DNA from 4 places in the Streptomyces achromogenes genome. Region 1 is predicted to be linked to each of the others. Evidence: riboswitches for the same ligand, from Rfam matches in the RefSeq annotation. Region 1 holds a riboswitch; each other region holds the start of a gene.

Region 1 (2,193 bases):
GCCCGCACCAGGTGCTGGGCGGCCTCCGTGATGAACGGAACCTCACTCTTGGTGGCCTCGAGCAAGCCTTCCTCGACAGCCGCCAATCCGGCCTGGACATCGGCTTCCAGAGCCTGGTCCCGCACGCTCAGCCCGAACGGCCCGACGACGGTCACGAGGGGTCTCCTGTCTGCTGGTGTCTACTGGCGATTACGCGGTTTGTCGATAGGTCGCTGCCATCACTCGAGTCAGCGTATCCGGTCACGTTTCGATCACCGATAGCCCCCACGTCCCCCGGGGGCGAATGCACTCGCCCGCGAGGTGCGCGCATCGGGCCAGACCGTATCCGATCACGTCCGCGATGTTTCCGATCAGCCCATACGAAGAGATGTTCATCGGGTTGCCGCGAAGGGCCGAATCATGTTCCACACCGGGGCCGGCGCCCGACCGGGGGTTCCGCCTCGGCCCGGCGGCGAGCCCCGCCCGCCCGTCCCAGCCCTGGGTCCGCCCAGCCCTGGGCCACCCTCCCCCGGGTCGCGGCGGCATGAACATGCCGCACACGAGGCCTTCCCGGAACAACCACGAGGCCTTCCCGGAACAACGGGGTGTACGGCGGTAAGCGCAACGGGACACCACGGACGACGGCCCACCTCTCCCATGCGCCATAACAAGCGACTTGGGGCCAATGCCCGATTAGTCGGTCTTGTGATTCCTCGTGACATGGCTCACTGGCCCCGGCATATCGGGCAGGATCCGCCGCCCCTCGATCCACCGCCCCCACCAAGCGAGTTGACGGTTTGCACCCACAAAGGATCAAGCGCCCCATACGGCACAGATCAAGGTCAATAGGGGTCATCTGTGAATCCGGTACTTGTTCCGGACATGTGCTCTCGCATACGTTCCCGGCCTGTCGGGCGGACGCCTAATCCTGCCGCCGCCCGTAACACCCACCGAGAAACGCATGGCAGGAGCGGGGGAACCAGGTAGGTCGCCGCAGCGCATCGCTCTGACGTTCTGGACATCCAGAGCTTTTCGGACGATCCGTTACGGCTTGGGGTGAAGTCGCGTCCGCCAGGACGCGACCGGGCAGCTCCCGCCCGAACCCGACAGCTCACCTCGCAGGCGACGGAGAGGAAAACTCGTCATGCCCGCTGCCGCTCAGCGCTCCACCCGCACCTCCCGCCTCGCCCGCAGGCTCGCCGTCGCCGGCACCGGAATTCGCCGTACTGGCGCTCCCGCTCATCGGCGCGACCACCGCCTCCGCGGCCACCACGCCGACCGTCGCCACCGCGAGCAGCCTCGGCTACTCCGACAACCTCGACGGCTGGATCCGCGCCTCCCTCCAGGTCATGTCGCAGCACGGCATCCCGGGGACGTACAACGGCATCTACCGCAACGTCATCCGCGAGTCCTCTGGCAACCCCTACGCCATCAACCTCTGGGACTCCAACGCCGCCGCGGGCATCCCGTCCAAGGGCCTGCTGCAGGTCATCGACCCGACCTTCCGCGCCTACCACGTCGAGGGCACCTCCTGGGACTCCTACGACCCGGTCGCGAACATCACCGCCGCCTGCAACTACGCGGCCGCGCGCTACGGCTCGATCGACAACGTCTTCGGCGCCTACTGACCCCCGGGCTCACGGAAAGAGTCTTTCGAGGACGACGGCCACGCCGTCGTCCTCGTTCGACGTCGTCACCTCGTCGGCCACCGCCCTGAGTTCGGGATGGGCGTTGGCCATCGCGACACCGCGCGCCGCCCAGTCGAACATCGGGATGTCGTTGGGCATGTCCCCGAAGGCGACGGTGTCCTCGGGCCGCAGCCCGAGGTGTTCCGCGGCCAGCGCCAGACCCGTCGCCTTGGTGATCCCGCAGGGCTGCAGCTCGACCGTGCCGGGACCCGACATGGTGACCGTCGCGAGCGAGCCCACCACCGAGCGGGCCGTCGCCGCCAACTCGTCGTCGGACAGGGTGGGATGGCGCAGCAGCACCTTGCTGATCGGCTCGCACCACAGGTCGTCGCGACTGCCCACCCGCAGGGCCGGCAGCGTCGGGTGGGGCATCCGGTAGCCCGGTTCGATGAGCGTGAGCCCGTCGACGCCGTCCTGGTCGACCGCCGCGTACAGCTGCCCGACCTCCGCCTCGATCTTGCCGAGCGCGGTCTCCGCCAGCTCCCGGTCCAGGGTGACCGACCACAGCAGGCGGTCCGCGCCGGCG
Region 2 (2,193 bases), 1.3 Mb from region 1:
CCGCCAAGGAGCTGTCCAAGGAGCTGTTCCCGGCCACCGCCCGTATGTCGCGTCCGCGGCAGGGCACCGCCGAGACGGTCGAGAAGATCGACTCCGCGGCCGTCCGGGCCTTCTACGACAAGCACGTCCGCCCCGCGACGGCCACCGCCGTGGTCGTCGGCGACCTCACCGGCGTCGACCTGGACGCACTCCTGGGCGACACCCTGGGCACCTGGACGGGCTCCGCCGCCGAACCGCGGCCGGTACCGCCGGTGACCGCCGACGACACCGGTCGGGTCGTCATCGTGGACCGCCCGGGCGCCGTCCAGACGCAGCTGCTGATCGGCCGGATCGGCGCCGACCGGCACGACCGTGTGTGGCCCGCCCAGGTGCTCGGCACCTACTGCCTCGGCGGCACCCTCACCTCCCGTCTGGACCGCGTCCTGCGTGAGGAGAAGGGCTACACCTACGGAGTCCGCGCCTTCGGGCAGGTCCTGCGGTCCGCGCCGGACGGCTCGGGCGCCGCGATGCTCGCCATCAGCGGGTCCATCGACACCCCGAACACCGGTCCCGCGCTGGACGACCTGTGGAAGGTGCTGCGCACCCTCGCCGCCGAGGGACTGACCGACGCCGAACGCGACGTCGCCGTGCAGAACCTGGTCGGGGTGGCGCCGCTGAAGTTCGAGACCGCGGCGGCCGTCGCGAGCACGCTGGCCGACCAGGTCGAGCAGCACCTGCCCGACGACTACCAGGCGACGCTGTACCAGCAGCTCGCCGCGACCGGCACGGTGGAGGCCACCGCGGCGGCCGTGAACGCCTTCCCGGTCGACCGTCTCGTGACGGTCCTGGTGGGCGACGCGGCCCAGATCAAGGAGCCGGTCGAGGCCCTCGGCATCGGCGAGGTGAAGGTCGTGACCGCCGAGTAGCCGCCGACCGCCGCGGCAACGGCAACGGCACGCACGCGCAGGGCCCTGGTCGACCGAGCGTCACCAGGGCTTCTGTTTGTCCGAATTGAGGCGGAGGTTGCCTGTCTGCCGTGTGGGATGCGCTACAAAAACCGTGATCCGTTTGAGGATTGATCCCCTCGCCGCTTAGCTTCATCCGGGCTGTCCGTCAGGCACTGCGCCGCAGCCGCGGCACCGGACAGTCATCGCCGAGTCCCCGTACGGCGCGAGCCAGGGGAGCCGGGGACCCACATGTGAAGTCCCTGGGGTGAATCGGACGCCCGCGTGTACGCGAGGGGGTCCGTAGGAGACCTTCCTGCTCCGAACCCGTCAGCTAACCCGGTAGGCGAGAGGGAAGGAAAGGACACCCCTGACTTCATGGCGTTCACCTGCGCCACCGGGAAGCACCGCCGGCCCAGCCGGATGCAGCGCTCCACCGCTCGCGCGGTCGGCGTGGCGGCGCTCACCACCACCGGTGTGATGGCCACCGTCGCCTCCACCCCGGCCCTCGCGGCCGAGCAGCCCACCCCCGAGCAGACCGGTCTGATCCCCGTCGTCACCGCCGGCGAGTCCATCGCCGAGTCTGTCGCCGACCAGGTCGACGAGCAGGTCGCCGCGCAGAAGAAGGCCGCCTTCGAGGAGGCCGCCCGCAAGGCCGCCGCGAAGAAGGCCGTGGAGGAGCGCGAGGCACGCGTGCGTGCCGCCCGTGAGGCCGAGCGCAAGCGCCTCAACACCTTCGTGCTGCCGATCACCGCCTCCTACGTCTCCACCGGTTACCAGGCCAGCAGCTCGCTGTGGTCCTCCGGGAGCCACACCGGCGTCGACTTCCACGCGGCCCGTGGCACCACCGTGCACGCGGTCGGCTCCGGCACCGTGGTCGAGGCCGGCTGGGGCGACGCCTACGGCAACCAGATCGTGATCAAGATGCACGACGGGACGTACACGCAGTACGCCCACCTGTCGTCCATCGAGGTGTCGGTGGGCCAGACGGTCACCCCCGGACAGCGCATCGCCCTGTCCGGCGACACCGGCAACGTCACGGGCCCGCATCTGCACTTCGAGGCCCGCACGACCCCCGAGTACGGCTCGGACATCGACCCGGTCGCCTATCTCCGCAAGCACGGCGTCAACGTCTGACGACGGACGGCGACAGATCGTTCGGCCCCGGCCTCTCGGCCGGGGCTTTCGCCGTTTTCGGGGCCCTGCTGTCCAAAAAATATCCCTGGATTCCGGCTCCCCGTCGGAAATTCCCGCCCATTGCAATAGAGTC
Region 3 (2,193 bases), 3.7 Mb from region 1:
TCCGGTCCCGTGGGAAAGGGACGACGTCGCCATGGCAGATCACCTGGAAGCAACCCTCACTCTGCCGAGCGATCCCGCCTCGGTCTCCACGGCCCGGGCCTTCGTGGCCGGCACCCTCGGCGAGTGGGGCCTGCCCGCGGACGCCGAGGCGGCAGACGCCGTCCGTCTGATCGTCTCGGAACTCGCCACCAACGCCGTACAGCACACCTTCGGCCAGTCGCCCACCTTCACGGTGGACCTGGCCCTCGACCGCGACGAACGGCTGAGCATCGGGGTCACCGACAGTCATCCGCGCTTCCCGCAACGACTGCCGGCCGCCGTCCAGCAGGACAACGGCCGAGGCATGGTGATCATTCGCTGGCTGACCGCGGAAGCCGGCGGCAGACTCAGAGTGCGGCCCACGAGGGAGGGCGGCAAGACGGTCGTCGTCGAGCTCCCGTGGACCGTCCCGGCGGCGGAGCCGGCAGCCGGGGTCCTGGCGGTCCCGGCGGAGGGTGAGCTCCCGGGACGGTGAAGGCGTGTCAGGACGCCCTGCACGGCCCCGGGAGGTCAGTGGGCCCGACAGCTCGGCGGACCCGGCAGATCGGCGCCCAGGTACCGGCCCGGCGGACCGGGCGGATCAGTACCTGGGCCGGCCCCTAGCGGACCCGGCCGTACCAGACGCTCTTGGTCCAGATCTTCTGCAGCTTCACCACGTCCCCGGTCTTCGGCGAGTGCCAGATCTTGCCCTTGCCCGCGTAGATCCCGACGTGGTACACGTTCGACCCCGAGTGGAAGAACACCAGGTCGCCCGCCCTGCGGCTGGACGCCGAAATGTGCTTCGTCTTGTTGTACTGCTGGGCCGCCGTCCGCGGCAGGCTCTTGCCCGCCTTCTTGAACGAGTACAGCGTGAGTCCCGAGCAGTCGAACCTCTTCGGCCCGGTGGCCCCGTACTTGTACGGTGCACCCTTCTTGGAGGCCGCGATCTGCAGCGCCTTCGTCGCCGGTGTGGCGGCCGCGGCGTCCGGAGCGAGCCCCGGGACCACGACCGTGCCGCCGACGGCGGCGATGGCGAACGCCGAGGCCGTACCGGCCCGGGCCATGAGCGACGGGACACGATTGAGCGCAGTCATGCGCAACCCTTCGTCAGCCGCCTGTGAAGGATGACCTGTCGGATTCGGGCTGGCGAAGTTGCCCGGCCGCGTCAGCGGCTTCACCCCAAGGGCTGCTCGGCCCGGTCATGGCGTGACCGTTCCGGCGACCCGTCGTGCCTGGGTCCTCCACTCCTGCCGATGCACTCCTGTCGACCGGTCATCCGGGAGGCGGCAGGACTCGGCGTCCACCCGGACCGCCCCGCCGCTTGTGGCGGGGGCTTGTCGTCAGACAGGGATCTTGGCTCACGGATGTCCGAAAATCCCAACGGAACCGGGGATTTGTGGGGTTACTCACCACTCAGCCGTTCGGGTGAACACTCTGACGGGTGATCAGCTGGCGAGTCCCCTCAGGGCCTCCCACCAGCGACGACGCCTCCTGTTCCACCCGCGGAGCGCCCTTCTGCGCAACTTCTGGGCGTCCGGGAGAACAGGAGGGGTTCTGCCGAACGGGGGTACGCCTTCTGGGTCGTTTCGACTCCGGCCCGGACGTCACGTCGGGGCCGGGGCCGTGCGGACCGGTGCCGCCCCGGGTCAACTCTCGGCGAGCGGCGGCAGCGTGACGCGCGCCGTGCGGCGCTCCCCGTCCAGGACGCGCAGCGCCCGGGCGAGCGTCTGCGCGTGCAGCTCGCTCTCGCCCCGCTGGTGCATCAGCGTCAGCGCGTCGCGCAGCGCGGCGGCCTTGCTCACCAGCGCCTGGGCGGCGCGCAGCCCGCGATAGGTGTCCCCGTGGTGGGCGGGGTTGATGCGGCCGAGCATGTCGACCACGTCGAGGTATCCGTCGATCAGCTCGGCCTCCGCGCGGGTCAGCGCGGGCAGCGGCGGCAGCTCGGGCACCATCGCCGGCTCACCTCCCGCCCTGCGCCCCGGCGGACGCCTTGCGGCTCGGGATGATCCCGTCCACCAGGCCGTACGCCACCGCTTCCGGGGCGGTGAGGAACGTGCCCCGCTCGATGTCCGCGGTCACCTGCTCCGGCGTCCGCCCGGTGTGCCGCACGAGCATCCCCTCCAGGGCCGCGCGGGTGCGGGCCAGCTCCTCGGCCTGGAGGGCCAGGTCACTGGC
Region 4 (2,193 bases), 2.4 Mb from region 1:
CACCGATCGACTACGTCAAGTGGGACTTCAACCGCTGCTTCACGGACGCCGGCTGGCCGGACGACCCCTATCCGCAACGCCTGTGGGTCGACCACGTACGGGCCCTGTACGGCCTCCTGGACCGGCTGCGGGCGGCCCACCCGGGCGTCGCCTTCGAGTCCTGCTCGGGCGGCGGCGGGCGCGTCGACCTGGGAATCATGAGCCGCACCGACCAGGTGTGGACCTCCGACAACACCGACCCGCTGGACCGGCTCGACATCCAGCACGGCTTCAGTCAGATCCACCCCGCACGGGTCATGGCCGCGTGGGTCACCGACAGCCCCAACACGCAGCTCAACGGGCGGGTCAGCTCGCTGCGCTTCCGGTTCGTCAGCGCGATGGCCGGGGTGCTCGGCGTCGGCGGGGACCTCGCCGAGTGGAGCGAGGAGGAGCTCGCCGAGGCGCGCCGGTGGGTGGACTGCTACAAAGACATCCGCACCCTCGTGCAGCAGGGCGACCTGTATCGGCTGCGTCCGCCGGCGGGCGGCCTGAGCGCCGTCCAGTACGTGCTCGGCGACGAGACGGTCGTCCTCGCCTGGCTCCCGGCCCAGCGGTTCGGCGAGCCCGTTCCGGCGCTGCGGCTGCGCGGACTCGACCCGACGGCGTCGTACGAATGCCGTGAAACAGGTGAAATCCACCGAGGTGCGGTACTCCTGCATCACGGGATGCGCACCGGACTGCGGGGCGACCTCGATGCGACGGTTATCCGACTGCGTCGTATCTGAGGGTTCTGTCCGAATTGGAATCTTCGTTCCAACTCGCCCTGGAATAGGAAAAGGTGGAGAAGCGTCACGTGAGCAGCGTCATATCCGTGACCGTACGTCGCCCGTCATGCTCACGTAATTCATGCGGATTTCCGGGGCGCTTGACCCGATAGGGCCTTTTGGGCTCACGGAGCGTGACCGGGAATTCCCGCGGCGGATCAAGACAAACGCCATCACCGTGCAACCTCTGCTTGTTCCTGTGCGTCTTGGTCGCTTACGTTCCACACCAATCCGGACGGACGCCTAATCCTGCCGCCGCCCGGAATCCGCACACTCACCCGTGCACGGCAGGAGCGGGGGACCCACAGGCATCACCGCCTGTTCCGGTCCCGGAACAGGCTCGGGGTAAAGCCGCGTCCCGACGTGGCCGGACATCTCCAGTCCGCACCCGACAGCTCACCTCGCAGGCGCCGGAGAGGAATTCGTCATGCCCGCGAAGGGTAAGCACCGCCGTCCCAAGGCCCAGCGTTTCACCCGTTCCATAGCCGCCGCCGGAACCGGCGGGGCCGCGCTCGCCCTTCCGCTCATGGCCGCCTCCGGCGCTCACGCGGCCACTCCGGAGTCCGCGTCCCAGGCGGTCTCCCAGACCGTCGCGCAGACGGTTTCGCACAAGTCCGCGCAGGCCGCTCCGGTGACCCGGAAGACCGCCGCCACGACCTACACCGTGCGCTCCGGCGACTACCTCTCGAAGATCGCGACCGAGCAGCACGTCAGCGGCGGCTGGCACAGGCTGTACCGGGACAACCGTGAGGCCGTCGGCGCCGACCCCTCGCTGATCCACCCCGGCCTCAAGCTGTCGATCGGCGGGAAGGCCGCGACCGGCGCCGCCAAGTCGTCCGGCCCGTCCGCCGGTTCGTCCTCGGCGGACTCTTCCTCGAAGTCCTCGAAGTCCTCGAAGTCCTCGAAGGCGTCGAAGGCGTCGAAGTCGTCGGAGTCGTCGTCCTCCGGGTCCTCCGCGAAGGCGGCCACCCAGGCCGTCGAGAGCGCGGCCGGGTTCACCCTGCCCGTGTCCGGCGCCACCGTCGGCACCCCGTACCACCAGTCGGGCAGCATGTGGTCCAGCGGCTACCACACCGGCGTCGACTTCGTCGTCCCGACCGGCACCTCGCTGAAGGCCGTCGCCGAGGGCACCGTCGTCTCCGCGGGATGGGGCGGCGCCTACGGCAACCAGGTCGTCATCAAGCTGAACGACGGCTACTACGCCCAGTACGCCCACCTGTCCCAGCTCTCCGTCTCGGCCGGCCAGACCGTCGGCGCGGGCCAGCAGGTCGGGCTCTCCGGCGCGACGGGCAACGTGACCGGACCGCACCTGCACTTCGAGATCCGCACCACGCCGGACTACGGCTCGGACGTCGACCCGATCGCCTACCTCCGCTCCCACGGCGTCTCC

What was found. Region 1 has a riboswitch for cyclic di-AMP ahead of QF032_RS23205 (transglycosylase SLT domain-containing protein). Riboswitches for the same ligand answer to the same signal wherever they lie in the genome.
Region 2: linked by a shared signal. The riboswitch ahead of QF032_RS28975 (M23 family metallopeptidase) and the one ahead of QF032_RS23205 (transglycosylase SLT domain-containing protein) in region 1 are both predicted to bind cyclic di-AMP.
Region 3: linked by a shared signal. The riboswitch ahead of QF032_RS06585 (C40 family peptidase) and the one ahead of QF032_RS23205 (transglycosylase SLT domain-containing protein) in region 1 are both predicted to bind cyclic di-AMP.
Region 4: linked by a shared signal. The riboswitch ahead of QF032_RS33990 (M23 family metallopeptidase) and the one ahead of QF032_RS23205 (transglycosylase SLT domain-containing protein) in region 1 are both predicted to bind cyclic di-AMP.

What each region holds. Positions count from the first base shown of each region.
Region 1 covers NZ_JAUSYH010000001.1:5,153,490-5,155,682, reverse strand. The annotation lists gene QF032_RS23210 (polyprenyl synthetase family protein) at 1-155, opposite strand, end outside; cyclic di-AMP (ydaO/yuaA leader) riboswitch at 918-1,119, shown strand; partial or broken gene QF032_RS23205 (transglycosylase SLT domain-containing protein) at 1,124-1,607, shown strand; gene QF032_RS23200 (HAD family hydrolase) at 1,617-2,193, opposite strand, start outside.
Region 2 covers NZ_JAUSYH010000001.1:6,458,565-6,460,757, forward strand. The annotation lists gene QF032_RS28970 (M16 family metallopeptidase) at 1-905, shown strand, start outside; cyclic di-AMP (ydaO/yuaA leader) riboswitch at 1,121-1,287, shown strand; gene QF032_RS28975 (M23 family metallopeptidase) at 1,302-2,060, shown strand.
Region 3 covers NZ_JAUSYH010000001.1:1,491,297-1,493,489, reverse strand. The annotation lists gene QF032_RS06590 (ATP-binding protein) at 32-514, shown strand; gene QF032_RS06585 (C40 family peptidase) at 639-1,112, opposite strand; cyclic di-AMP (ydaO/yuaA leader) riboswitch at 1,116-1,286, opposite strand; gene QF032_RS06580 (hypothetical protein) at 1,665-1,970, opposite strand; gene QF032_RS06575 (ATP-dependent Clp protease proteolytic subunit) at 1,978-2,193, opposite strand, start outside.
Region 4 covers NZ_JAUSYH010000001.1:7,598,383-7,600,575, forward strand. The annotation lists gene QF032_RS33985 (alpha-galactosidase) at 1-764, shown strand, start outside; cyclic di-AMP (ydaO/yuaA leader) riboswitch at 1,069-1,226, shown strand; gene QF032_RS33990 (M23 family metallopeptidase) at 1,231-2,193, shown strand, end outside.